One region of the Rummeliibacillus sp. SL167 genome, then DNA from elsewhere that is predicted to be linked to it. Evidence: riboswitches for the same ligand, from Rfam matches in the RefSeq annotation. Region 1 holds a riboswitch; the other holds the start of a gene.
What was found. Region 1 has a riboswitch for cobalamin ahead of FEZ13_RS12315 (ABC transporter substrate-binding protein). Riboswitches for the same ligand answer to the same signal wherever they lie in the genome.

Region 1 (4,514 bases):
GTTTAATAAGTGTTGACTTTCCACTCCCATTCGGTCCTAGAATACCAACAAATTGTCCCTTTTCCACTGTAAATGAAATATTTTTTATAATCTCTTTTTTAGGGTCATAACCACCACTAAGTTGTTCAACAATAAGCATTCCTATGCCCCCTTCGTTCTACGCTGACGGAAGAAAATATAAGCAAAAACTGGTGCCCCAATAAAGGATGTAATAATACCAATCGGTAATTCCGTTGGTGCAATAATCGTTCTCGCCAGCAAATCACAAAGAATCAATAATGATGCCCCATTGATAAAAGATAAGGGCAATAGATGGCGATGATCAGCTCCAAACATTAATCTCGTCATATGTGGAACGACCAAGCCAACAAAGCCGATCGTTCCCGATACCGCCACTGCGGAACCAGTCAAAATAGAACCTCCAAGCAAAAGAAGACGTTTGCTTCTTTTTACATTGACCCCTAAATATTTGGCCCGTTCCTCTCCAAATAACATAGCATTAAGTTCACGACGATTGACCCATAGCATCAATGAACCAATTATGATGAAGGGGAAAATCATCTTGACATAAGGCCAACCGCGCATAGATACACTCCCCATCAGCCAGCTAATAATTTGACGAAGTTCTTCTCCTGTTAAAGCAATCATCAGGGAGATAATAGAACTTAAAAATGAGCTGACGATAATGCCGGTTAAAATCAGTGTTTCCATCTTCATCATGCGATCGACCAATTTTGCAAAGCCCAAAACAATAAACAATGATACTAGAGCACCTATCATACTGAATATTGGCAATGTATAAATGCCTAAAATAGGTGTCGTAATACCGAAAAAAAGCGTCACCACAGCCCCCACTGAGGCGCCAGATGACACTCCTAACGTATACGGATCAGCAAGCGGGTTTTTTAACAATCCTTGAAAAGCAGCGCCTGCAATCGCTAATGCCGCCCCAACAAGTCCTGCTAGTATGACACGTGGCATACGAATTTTCCATAATATATTTGTTGCCGTTTCATCAGCTCCAGTATTCCATAACGTACTGATTGGTACCTCTACTGAGCCTATGGAAATACCGAGCCATACACTTATACATAAAATGATAAGCGCTACGATATATCCCATTACCATTTTTCTCATTTAAATGCCTCTGGATAAACAGCCTTTGCTATTTCCTCTAGCCCATCGGCAAGACGAGGACCTGTACGAGCTGTCAAATCTTGATCCACTTTTACTACGGCATCATTTTTAACAGCTGTAATACTATCAAAGCCTTGGCGTTTTTTCACTTTCTCTACGATATTTGGAACATAGTCCTCCATTACAATAATGGTATCAGGATTACGTTTAACGATTTCTTCTGTATCAATTTTAAACCAACCTGATTGATCGTCTACCACATTTTTAATCTTCGCTAAGTCAAAGATTTCTTGCATAAATGTATCTTTACCTGCCGTAAAAATATCCGGTTCATCTGCCGTTTCCACAAAGGCAGTACGTTGTTTTACATTCGCTACTTTAGCTTGAACATCTTTTACTTTTTCCTTCATACTTGTAATAATTTGATCTGCTTTTTGTTCTTTGTTTGTAATTTGGCCAAGCTGTTTGATCGTGCTATAGGTTTCTTCAAAACTTGTCGCACTTTTTACAACAAAGACAGGAATACCTGCATCTTTTAACTGTTGTAATCCAGCCTCTACTGATTTTGCATTAGATTCATGTGCAAATACTGCATCAGGTTTTAGGCTCAATACTTTTTCAACATTGAATTCCATACCGCCTATTTTTGTCTTTTTAGTAGCGGCTTTGGGATAATCATCGTTATCATTTACCCCTACAATTTCATGTTCTAAACCTAATGCGAATAAGATTTCTGTATTACTTGGAACTAATGAAACAATTCTTTTGGGTGTTTCTTTGAATTCTATATGATTACCAAGTGCATCTTTCACCGTCATTGGGTATGTAGATGTTTTGTCATTGGTTTGAGAAGTGGTATTTGTTTTATCAGTAGACGATTGCTGAGTATCTCCTTGGCTACACCCAACAAGTAAAACAAATGCCATCATCAACACGCTTACTAGTTGCCATATTTTTTTCATGAAAAGTACCTCCTTCAGCATAATAAAAAACCTCTCAATTCATTCGAGAGGCATCATGATTCCAGTGTAGTGCATACACTGTCACCCATCCTATCCTCGTAGTCATTGTTGGCGTGATCCTATACGGCAGGTATCCTGGCTTGTGTTCAACGCTCATCGTGCCTTCCCAAAAATTTTTCAGTGGCTATTTACGAATCACTCACACTTACAGTGGCGGGACCGCATCGGACTTTCACCGACTTCCCTTTTCACTCAACATTTTAGCAGTGTCAAGAACCGTACATTGATTTTCTATTGAATTGCTTATCATTATACCGAATATTTTGCTTTTGTAAAAGACAGGCGATGAGATATTGAGAATTTTTTAGTATATATTTTTGATACTTATAGCTATTTTTTACTAGTAATGATATTTGTACTGTTAATATAAAATTTCACGCATGTTGATTTTACAAAAATCAGGTGCCCCTATTTGGCATAATTACTGAAAAGCCCTGTGTTTTTAGAACCATTTATATAGATCTTCGCTGCGGCTTGCTCGACTCCTCGAAAATGTATACGTATTTTCTTCGTGCGGTGCCAGTTTAGTGAAGCCCATTCAATATCACGCGGGAAAAACGGACAGTTGAGACCCCACAGCGAAGCGATTAAGGAAAGGAAGCTAAAAGCGTCACGTCCTTTGGCAACACCTGAGTGACCAACATCTTGTTAGCCCGAAGTAATCGGACTTTTGCGAGCAGTTGATCCCCATCTATCTTTCTCGTTTTTCTCTAAATCTTGAGACATAGGTGGCTTACTGTCCTTTGAAGCGGGATAAAATTTAGTCAACAGAAAAAAGCCAACGAAACAGCGATTTCGTTGACTATTTTCTATTAATAATGGTTGAGCAGAAAAATTGCTTAACTAGTATGCATTTTAACCCCGCAAACAAAAACAGAAGGATATTTTGTTCTGATGTAACCAATGCACTAAAAATTACATTTTTTCCGGTGCTGATACACCAATCAATTTTAGAGCATTTGCTAATGTGATGCGCACTGCTGTAATTAGGGCTAGTCGTGCTTCAGAACGTTCTTTGTTGTCGTCATCTAAAACTTTCTCTGCATTATAAAAACTGTGGAATGTTGCTGCTAGTTCTTGGATGTAGTTTGCAATACGATGCGGTGCGCGTACACGTGCTGCATCTGCTACAATTTGTGGAAAGTCCCCTACTTTTTTCAATACTTCAATATCTTTTTCTGATGACAATGTATCAAGATGATCAATTGAAACCGCAAAACCTTTTTCTGATGCTTGACGTAAGATCGAACAAATTCGCGCATGAGCATATTGAGCATAGTACACTGGATTTTCGTTTGATTGCTTCACAGCTAAATCTAAATCGAAATCTAAATGCGTATCGCCTGCACGCATTGCGAAATTGTAGCGTACAGCATCTAAGCCAACTTCCTCAACTAGTTCACGAAGAGTAACTGCATTCCCCGTTCGTTTTGACATTTTGACTTTTTCACCATTGCGTAGAAGATTAACCATTTGGATTACTTCCACTTCTAATACATCACGATCATAGCCAAGTGCTTCGATCGCAGCCTTCATACGTGGGATATAACCATGATGATCGGCACCCCAAATATTGATCAGCTTGTCAAAACCACGACGTAATTTGTCTTCATGATAGGCGATATCTGGTGTTAGATAAGTATAGGAACCGTCTGATTTGATCAATACGCGGTCTTTGTCATCACCAAACGTAGTAGAACGGAACCAAGTAGCACCATCTTGTTCAAATACATGACCGTTGTCTTTTAATTTTTGAAGTGCTGTTTGAACTTTTCCTTCTTTGTATAAGGATGTTTCAGAGAACCAGACATCAAAATCGACACGGAAGTCTTTTAAATCTTTTTGGAGTTTGCCAAATTCGTGTTTTAAACCGTGTTCACGGAAAAATTCAAAACGCTCTTCTTCAGGTTTTTCTAATATATCTTTACCATATTCTGCAGATAATTCTTTCGCAATAACAATGATATCTTTCCCATGGTAGCCATCTTCAGGCATGTCCGATTCTAAACCTAGTGCTTCCCGGTAGCGTGCTTCTAATGATTTGGCCAATTTTGTAATTTGATTACCAGCATCATTAATATAGTATTCACGTGATACATCATACCCTGCAAAATCTAACACATTACATAAAGAGTCCCCAACAGAAGCACCACGAGCATGCCCTAGATGTAAATCTCCAGTTGGGTTTGCGGATACAAATTCGACTTGAATTTTTTCGTTATGCCCCGCATCGGTACGACCATAATTAACATCTTGATCGAGAACAGTCGCCACAACTTCGGCCAAGTAGTCCTTTCGTAAAGTAATATTCATAAAGCCTGGCCCTGCAATATCGATTTTTTCAATATTTGTGCC
Region 2 (4,514 bases), on a different contig from region 1:
TTCCTTACTAAGAAAACAATCGTTGAAGTGTAAGGTGCTGAATTATCATCGAAACGATTAATCCAATCTTTGTTTAACAGCTTCTGATCAGCAATCGCATCAATATCATAAGCTAATGCCAGTGTAACCACATCTGCTTCTAACCCATCGATAACAGAGCGCGCTTGGCTTCCTGAACCCCCATGAGATTGTTTAATCGTAACTTTCTGACCTGTTTCCTCTTTCCAATGTTTTGCAAATTCTTTGTTGTATTCTTGATACAATTCTCGTGTTGGATCATAAGATACATTCAAAAGTTCAACGGATTTCTTTGCACCTGATCCTTCTGAATCTCCTTTACCGCACCCTGATAATAGTAAAAAAGTGGATAATACCACCGCTGCACTAGTAAATAATTTTCTCTTTTTCATTCGTAATTCCCCCCATATAAACTTTTTCTGAACGAATTAAATATTTGCCGCTAACTAAAAGCAATTCTAAAGTATGTAAAAATGCCTTTAGTTTCTCTAATCAGCATTTAATATTATAATTCCAATTAGTTAAATAGGTATTTAGAAACAAAAAAAGACTCCACATCAAAAGAAATATAGAAAAATATTTCTATTAACGTAAGAGCCTCTAGTCTTCTAGTGAGCTTTACAATCATTTAATTCCTACTAACATAGTAACGATAGTATATTTTTTTATAATGAAATTGTCAATACCTTTTTGGAATTTTCAGTTGAATCATCCGTTTTTTAATGTATTCTAACATGAAAAAGAAAAAAGATTTAAACTTCTAGCTGAATCAATTTCATTAATCATTTTCTTCTTAAAAAATACGAACATTAAGAATAACTAATTTTGATAGTTGTGGAGCGGAAGACGGCGACTCCTCGATTAGGCTTGCGCATTTCCTTCGTGCGGTGTGAGTTCAAGGAGGCTTATTCAAAGTCCTACGGGAAAAGCTTGAGCTGAAAGCCCCGCAGGAACAATTTAAGGGACAAAGCCTAAGTTCGCCACGTCCTGTGGCAACGGCTTCGGGGTCAACATCGTGTCGACCCGAGGAGATTGAAGCCAAGCCCGTGGAAAGCGCCGTCTGGAGCGGAACAAAAATTTCTGAATATTAATTTTCATGTTGATTTGAAATGTTCGTGTTTTTTATCTGAATTTTACATTATGAAATTGATTCAGCTATATGAAGGAATAATTCCTATTTTCCGTTAATGAGCATTTAGAATTATTTTTATCATATGTGTTGATTATCCAATTAATAGGGATTAAAATCGCATTCATCTTGACTCTTATTGAAGTGGTGTCTTCTGTACTTGTCGCTACGCTTTCATTACAAAAAGGATTTGCTAAATTAAGATAAATAACCCATCCTTAGAACTCTATTTTAAGATGGGTTATGTTTGTTAGTAGGTTAAATACTCATCCCTACGTCTTCAAAGGTTGGCATATTTTTCATCATGCTACATGCAGCTTCGATAATTGGAAAAGCTAAGGCAGCTCCAGAGCCTTCTCCTAAACACATGTTCATCTTTAGCATAGGTTCCTTACCAAGAAGTTCGCTCGCCTTTTTCCCACCTGGCTCGTCCGTTGCATGTGAAGTAATGAGGTAATCCTTTACTTTTGGCTCGATAGTCGTTGCGATTAAGGCAGAGGCTGTTGAAATCAGTCCGTCTACTACCACTGGAACTCGATTCGCTGCAGCTGCCAGCATAACGCCAGCCATGCCTCCGATTTCCAAGCCACCAACCTTTGCTAATACGTCAATGCCATCAGCTGAATTGGGTTGATTGATAGTAATAGCATTGCGAATGACTTCTATCTTATGAGCTAATCCACCTTTGCCCAGTCCAGCACCTCTCCCTGTTATTTCTTTCGGGTCACAATTGGCTAAAACAGATAATATGGCCGTACTTGGAGTTGTATTGCTAATACCCATTTCACCCGTACCTAATAGATTAGCACCTTGTTGTATTTCTTTTGTCGCAATCTCAATGCCGACCTCTAGCGCTTTAATAGCCTCTTCTCTTGTCATAGCAGGTCCTTTAGCCATATTGTCCGTTCCTTTTTTTATTTTCCGAATAATAACTCCAGCATCACTTGGGATATCTTCTTTGATTCCAATATCTACTGCTACAATTTTAGCTCCAGAAACTTTGGCGATTGTCCCTACACCTGTAATTCCTTTGGCGATATTTAATGTTTGTTCAATCGTTACTTCTTGCGGATTACTTGTAACCCCTTCCTCATATACACCATGATCTGCAGCCATTACAATCATTACTTTTTGATCGACTGCAGGAAAAAGTTCTTTCGTAATTCCTGATAATTGAACAGCGATATCTTCTAATTTTCCTAAACTTTTTGGGGGTTTGATAAGGCTGTCCACTCTTTCTCTAGCTTTTACCAACATTTCTTGATCCAAGTCTTCTACTTTTTCAATCGTTTGTTGTAATAAATTCACTTTTCATCTCTCCCGAATAAAATTAAAAGCCTGCAGCTTATTTGCATCGCAAATAAACCGCAGACTTTTCCATCATCTGTGTCATTCAAGTAATAAGGCAGGTCTCCTGGCTTGGGGTCATCATTTGAACAAACCTTCCCAGAACAATGTCCAGTGGTATTTTCGAACAAACTTCCCTATACAGTGGCGGGTCCGCTGAAGCTTTTCACTTCATTCCCTATTCTCCTTAATTAAAGGCACCTTACACTTTTATGAATTTTCTATCATTATGATACTAGGAAATTGAATGGAAAGCAATATGTAAAGGATGACTACTCACATTTCAAATAATTCATTCAGGCACGTTTGTTATCCAATTTTATCCATAAAGTATTTATTCGCCCCTTGAAACAATTTATTTGCTCTCTCAGAGATTTTATTCGCTCTCTCAAAAGATTTATTCGCTCTTTCAAAGACTTTATTCGCTCCTTCCGCAGGACATTGGATTGTTTTTTTATCGAATATGTGCTACACAAAAGGAACAAGCAAGCCGCAGCGAAGATCTATATAAATGGTCCGAAAAATACAGGTTTTCTCAAAAATTATGCCACGGACAGCCTAATTTTTGTAAAATCAACACGCGTGATAAAATATATATTTTTAAGGATTATGTCAAATATATCTCCTGATTTCGGAAGAACTCATTTAATTGATAGGGATTCAATGAGTTAAATTCTGCGAAAAAACAGAGCACAGAATACTGACTGAACAGTATTTCGTGCTCTTTGCATGTTAGGTACTCTTTTAAAAAATTTCTCGAACAAGCACTTAATCTACTTAAAGTTGGCTGATTAACTGATTCGTATCTGTAATCGTTGAACATCTTTTAGCAGCATAACGTATCGCCATCTGATGATCTTCTACAGAAAAATCCGCAACTGCATCCTTTACAAAGAATGGTTTAATATCATACATAAAAGCATCTGCTGCTGTTAATAAGCAGCCAATATGTGCATATACACCACAAATGATCAGCTGATCTCGATTCCATGTTTTCATTAACTGCTGCAACTCACTTTTCTTAAAAGCGCTATAACGCCATTTGGTCAACATTATATCATTCTCGCTTGGAGAAAGTTGGGGAATAATGGATGTTTGCTCTTCCTTCTCTTCAAGACCTGTCCCCCAAAAATCTGTTAAAAGCGCACGATCTTCCGCCTTTTGATTACCAGGTTGGGCGGTGTAAATAATAGGTATTTTAAGTGACTCGCATTTTTGTTTTATTTTTTGAATATTAGCGATCAATCTAGGAATAGGTGATTGCTGCTGATTATAAAAGTCTAAAAAATATTGTTGCATATCATGTATTAATAATACGGCCTTATCAGATTGCGGTTCCCATTGAACAGTATTATCAACTTCTAAATTTATCGGCATTTCATAAGACTTAATTTTTGGTATTGACATATAAACACTCCTCAAGATAGATAGGTTCAAAATAGTTTATAAAGATTAATATTTCCTCTTGTCCATTTAATTTACATTTAAAATGATAAATATGGATTCTCAATTTGATCCATGAATTATAGATGGTCCATTATTCCCGCTACGGATCTAGTTATTTTCTCCTGTAATGCCTATTGCATGAAGCATTGTTTGAAATTTCGCACCTGTTTCAGCGCGCTCCTCTTGTGGTACAGAAGATTCTACAATACCGGCTCCCGCATAAATAGTAATTTGGTTTTCTTTCACTTGGGCACAACGAATCGTCACGATCCATTCCCCATCACCATTCGCCTCCATATAGCCCACAATACCGGCGAAGAATTTTCGGTCAAATGGCTCTATTTCATGAATAAGCTGAAAGGCCTCTTCTCTCGGTTCTCCACAAACGGCTGGTGTCGGGTGGAGAGCACTAGCGATCGTAAGCGAAGTCGTTTGTGGATCTTTCAGCTCTCCAGAGATTGTTGTCGATAGATGAATCATGGAATCTGTATATAAAATCGATGGTTGATCCGGTGCTTGAATCGTTTTAAAGAATGGATTTAATTCACGGCAAACCATATCAACCACTACTTTA

Region 2: it holds a riboswitch for cobalamin, as region 1 does, so the genes downstream of both, cobT (nicotinate-nucleotide--dimethylbenzimidazole phosphoribosyltransferase) here and FEZ13_RS12315 (ABC transporter substrate-binding protein) in region 1, are expected to answer to the same signal.

What each region holds. Positions count from the first base shown of each region.
Region 1 is NZ_VCBM01000002.1:185,026-189,539, reverse strand. It holds gene FEZ13_RS12325 (adenosylcobinamide amidohydrolase) at 1-139, opposite strand, end outside; gene FEZ13_RS12320 (FecCD family ABC transporter permease) at 142-1,137, opposite strand; gene FEZ13_RS12315 (ABC transporter substrate-binding protein) at 1,134-2,099, opposite strand; cobalamin riboswitch at 2,208-2,395, opposite strand; gene argS (arginine--tRNA ligase) at 3,075-4,514, opposite strand, start outside.
Region 2 is NZ_VCBM01000001.1:1,198,729-1,203,242, forward strand. It holds gene FEZ13_RS05415 (sulfate ABC transporter substrate-binding protein) at 1-410, opposite strand, end outside; gene cobT (nicotinate-nucleotide--dimethylbenzimidazole phosphoribosyltransferase) at 1,406-2,455, opposite strand; cobalamin riboswitch at 2,535-2,714, opposite strand; gene FEZ13_RS05425 (isochorismatase family protein) at 3,272-3,901, opposite strand; gene FEZ13_RS05430 (isochorismate synthase) at 4,049-4,514, opposite strand, start outside.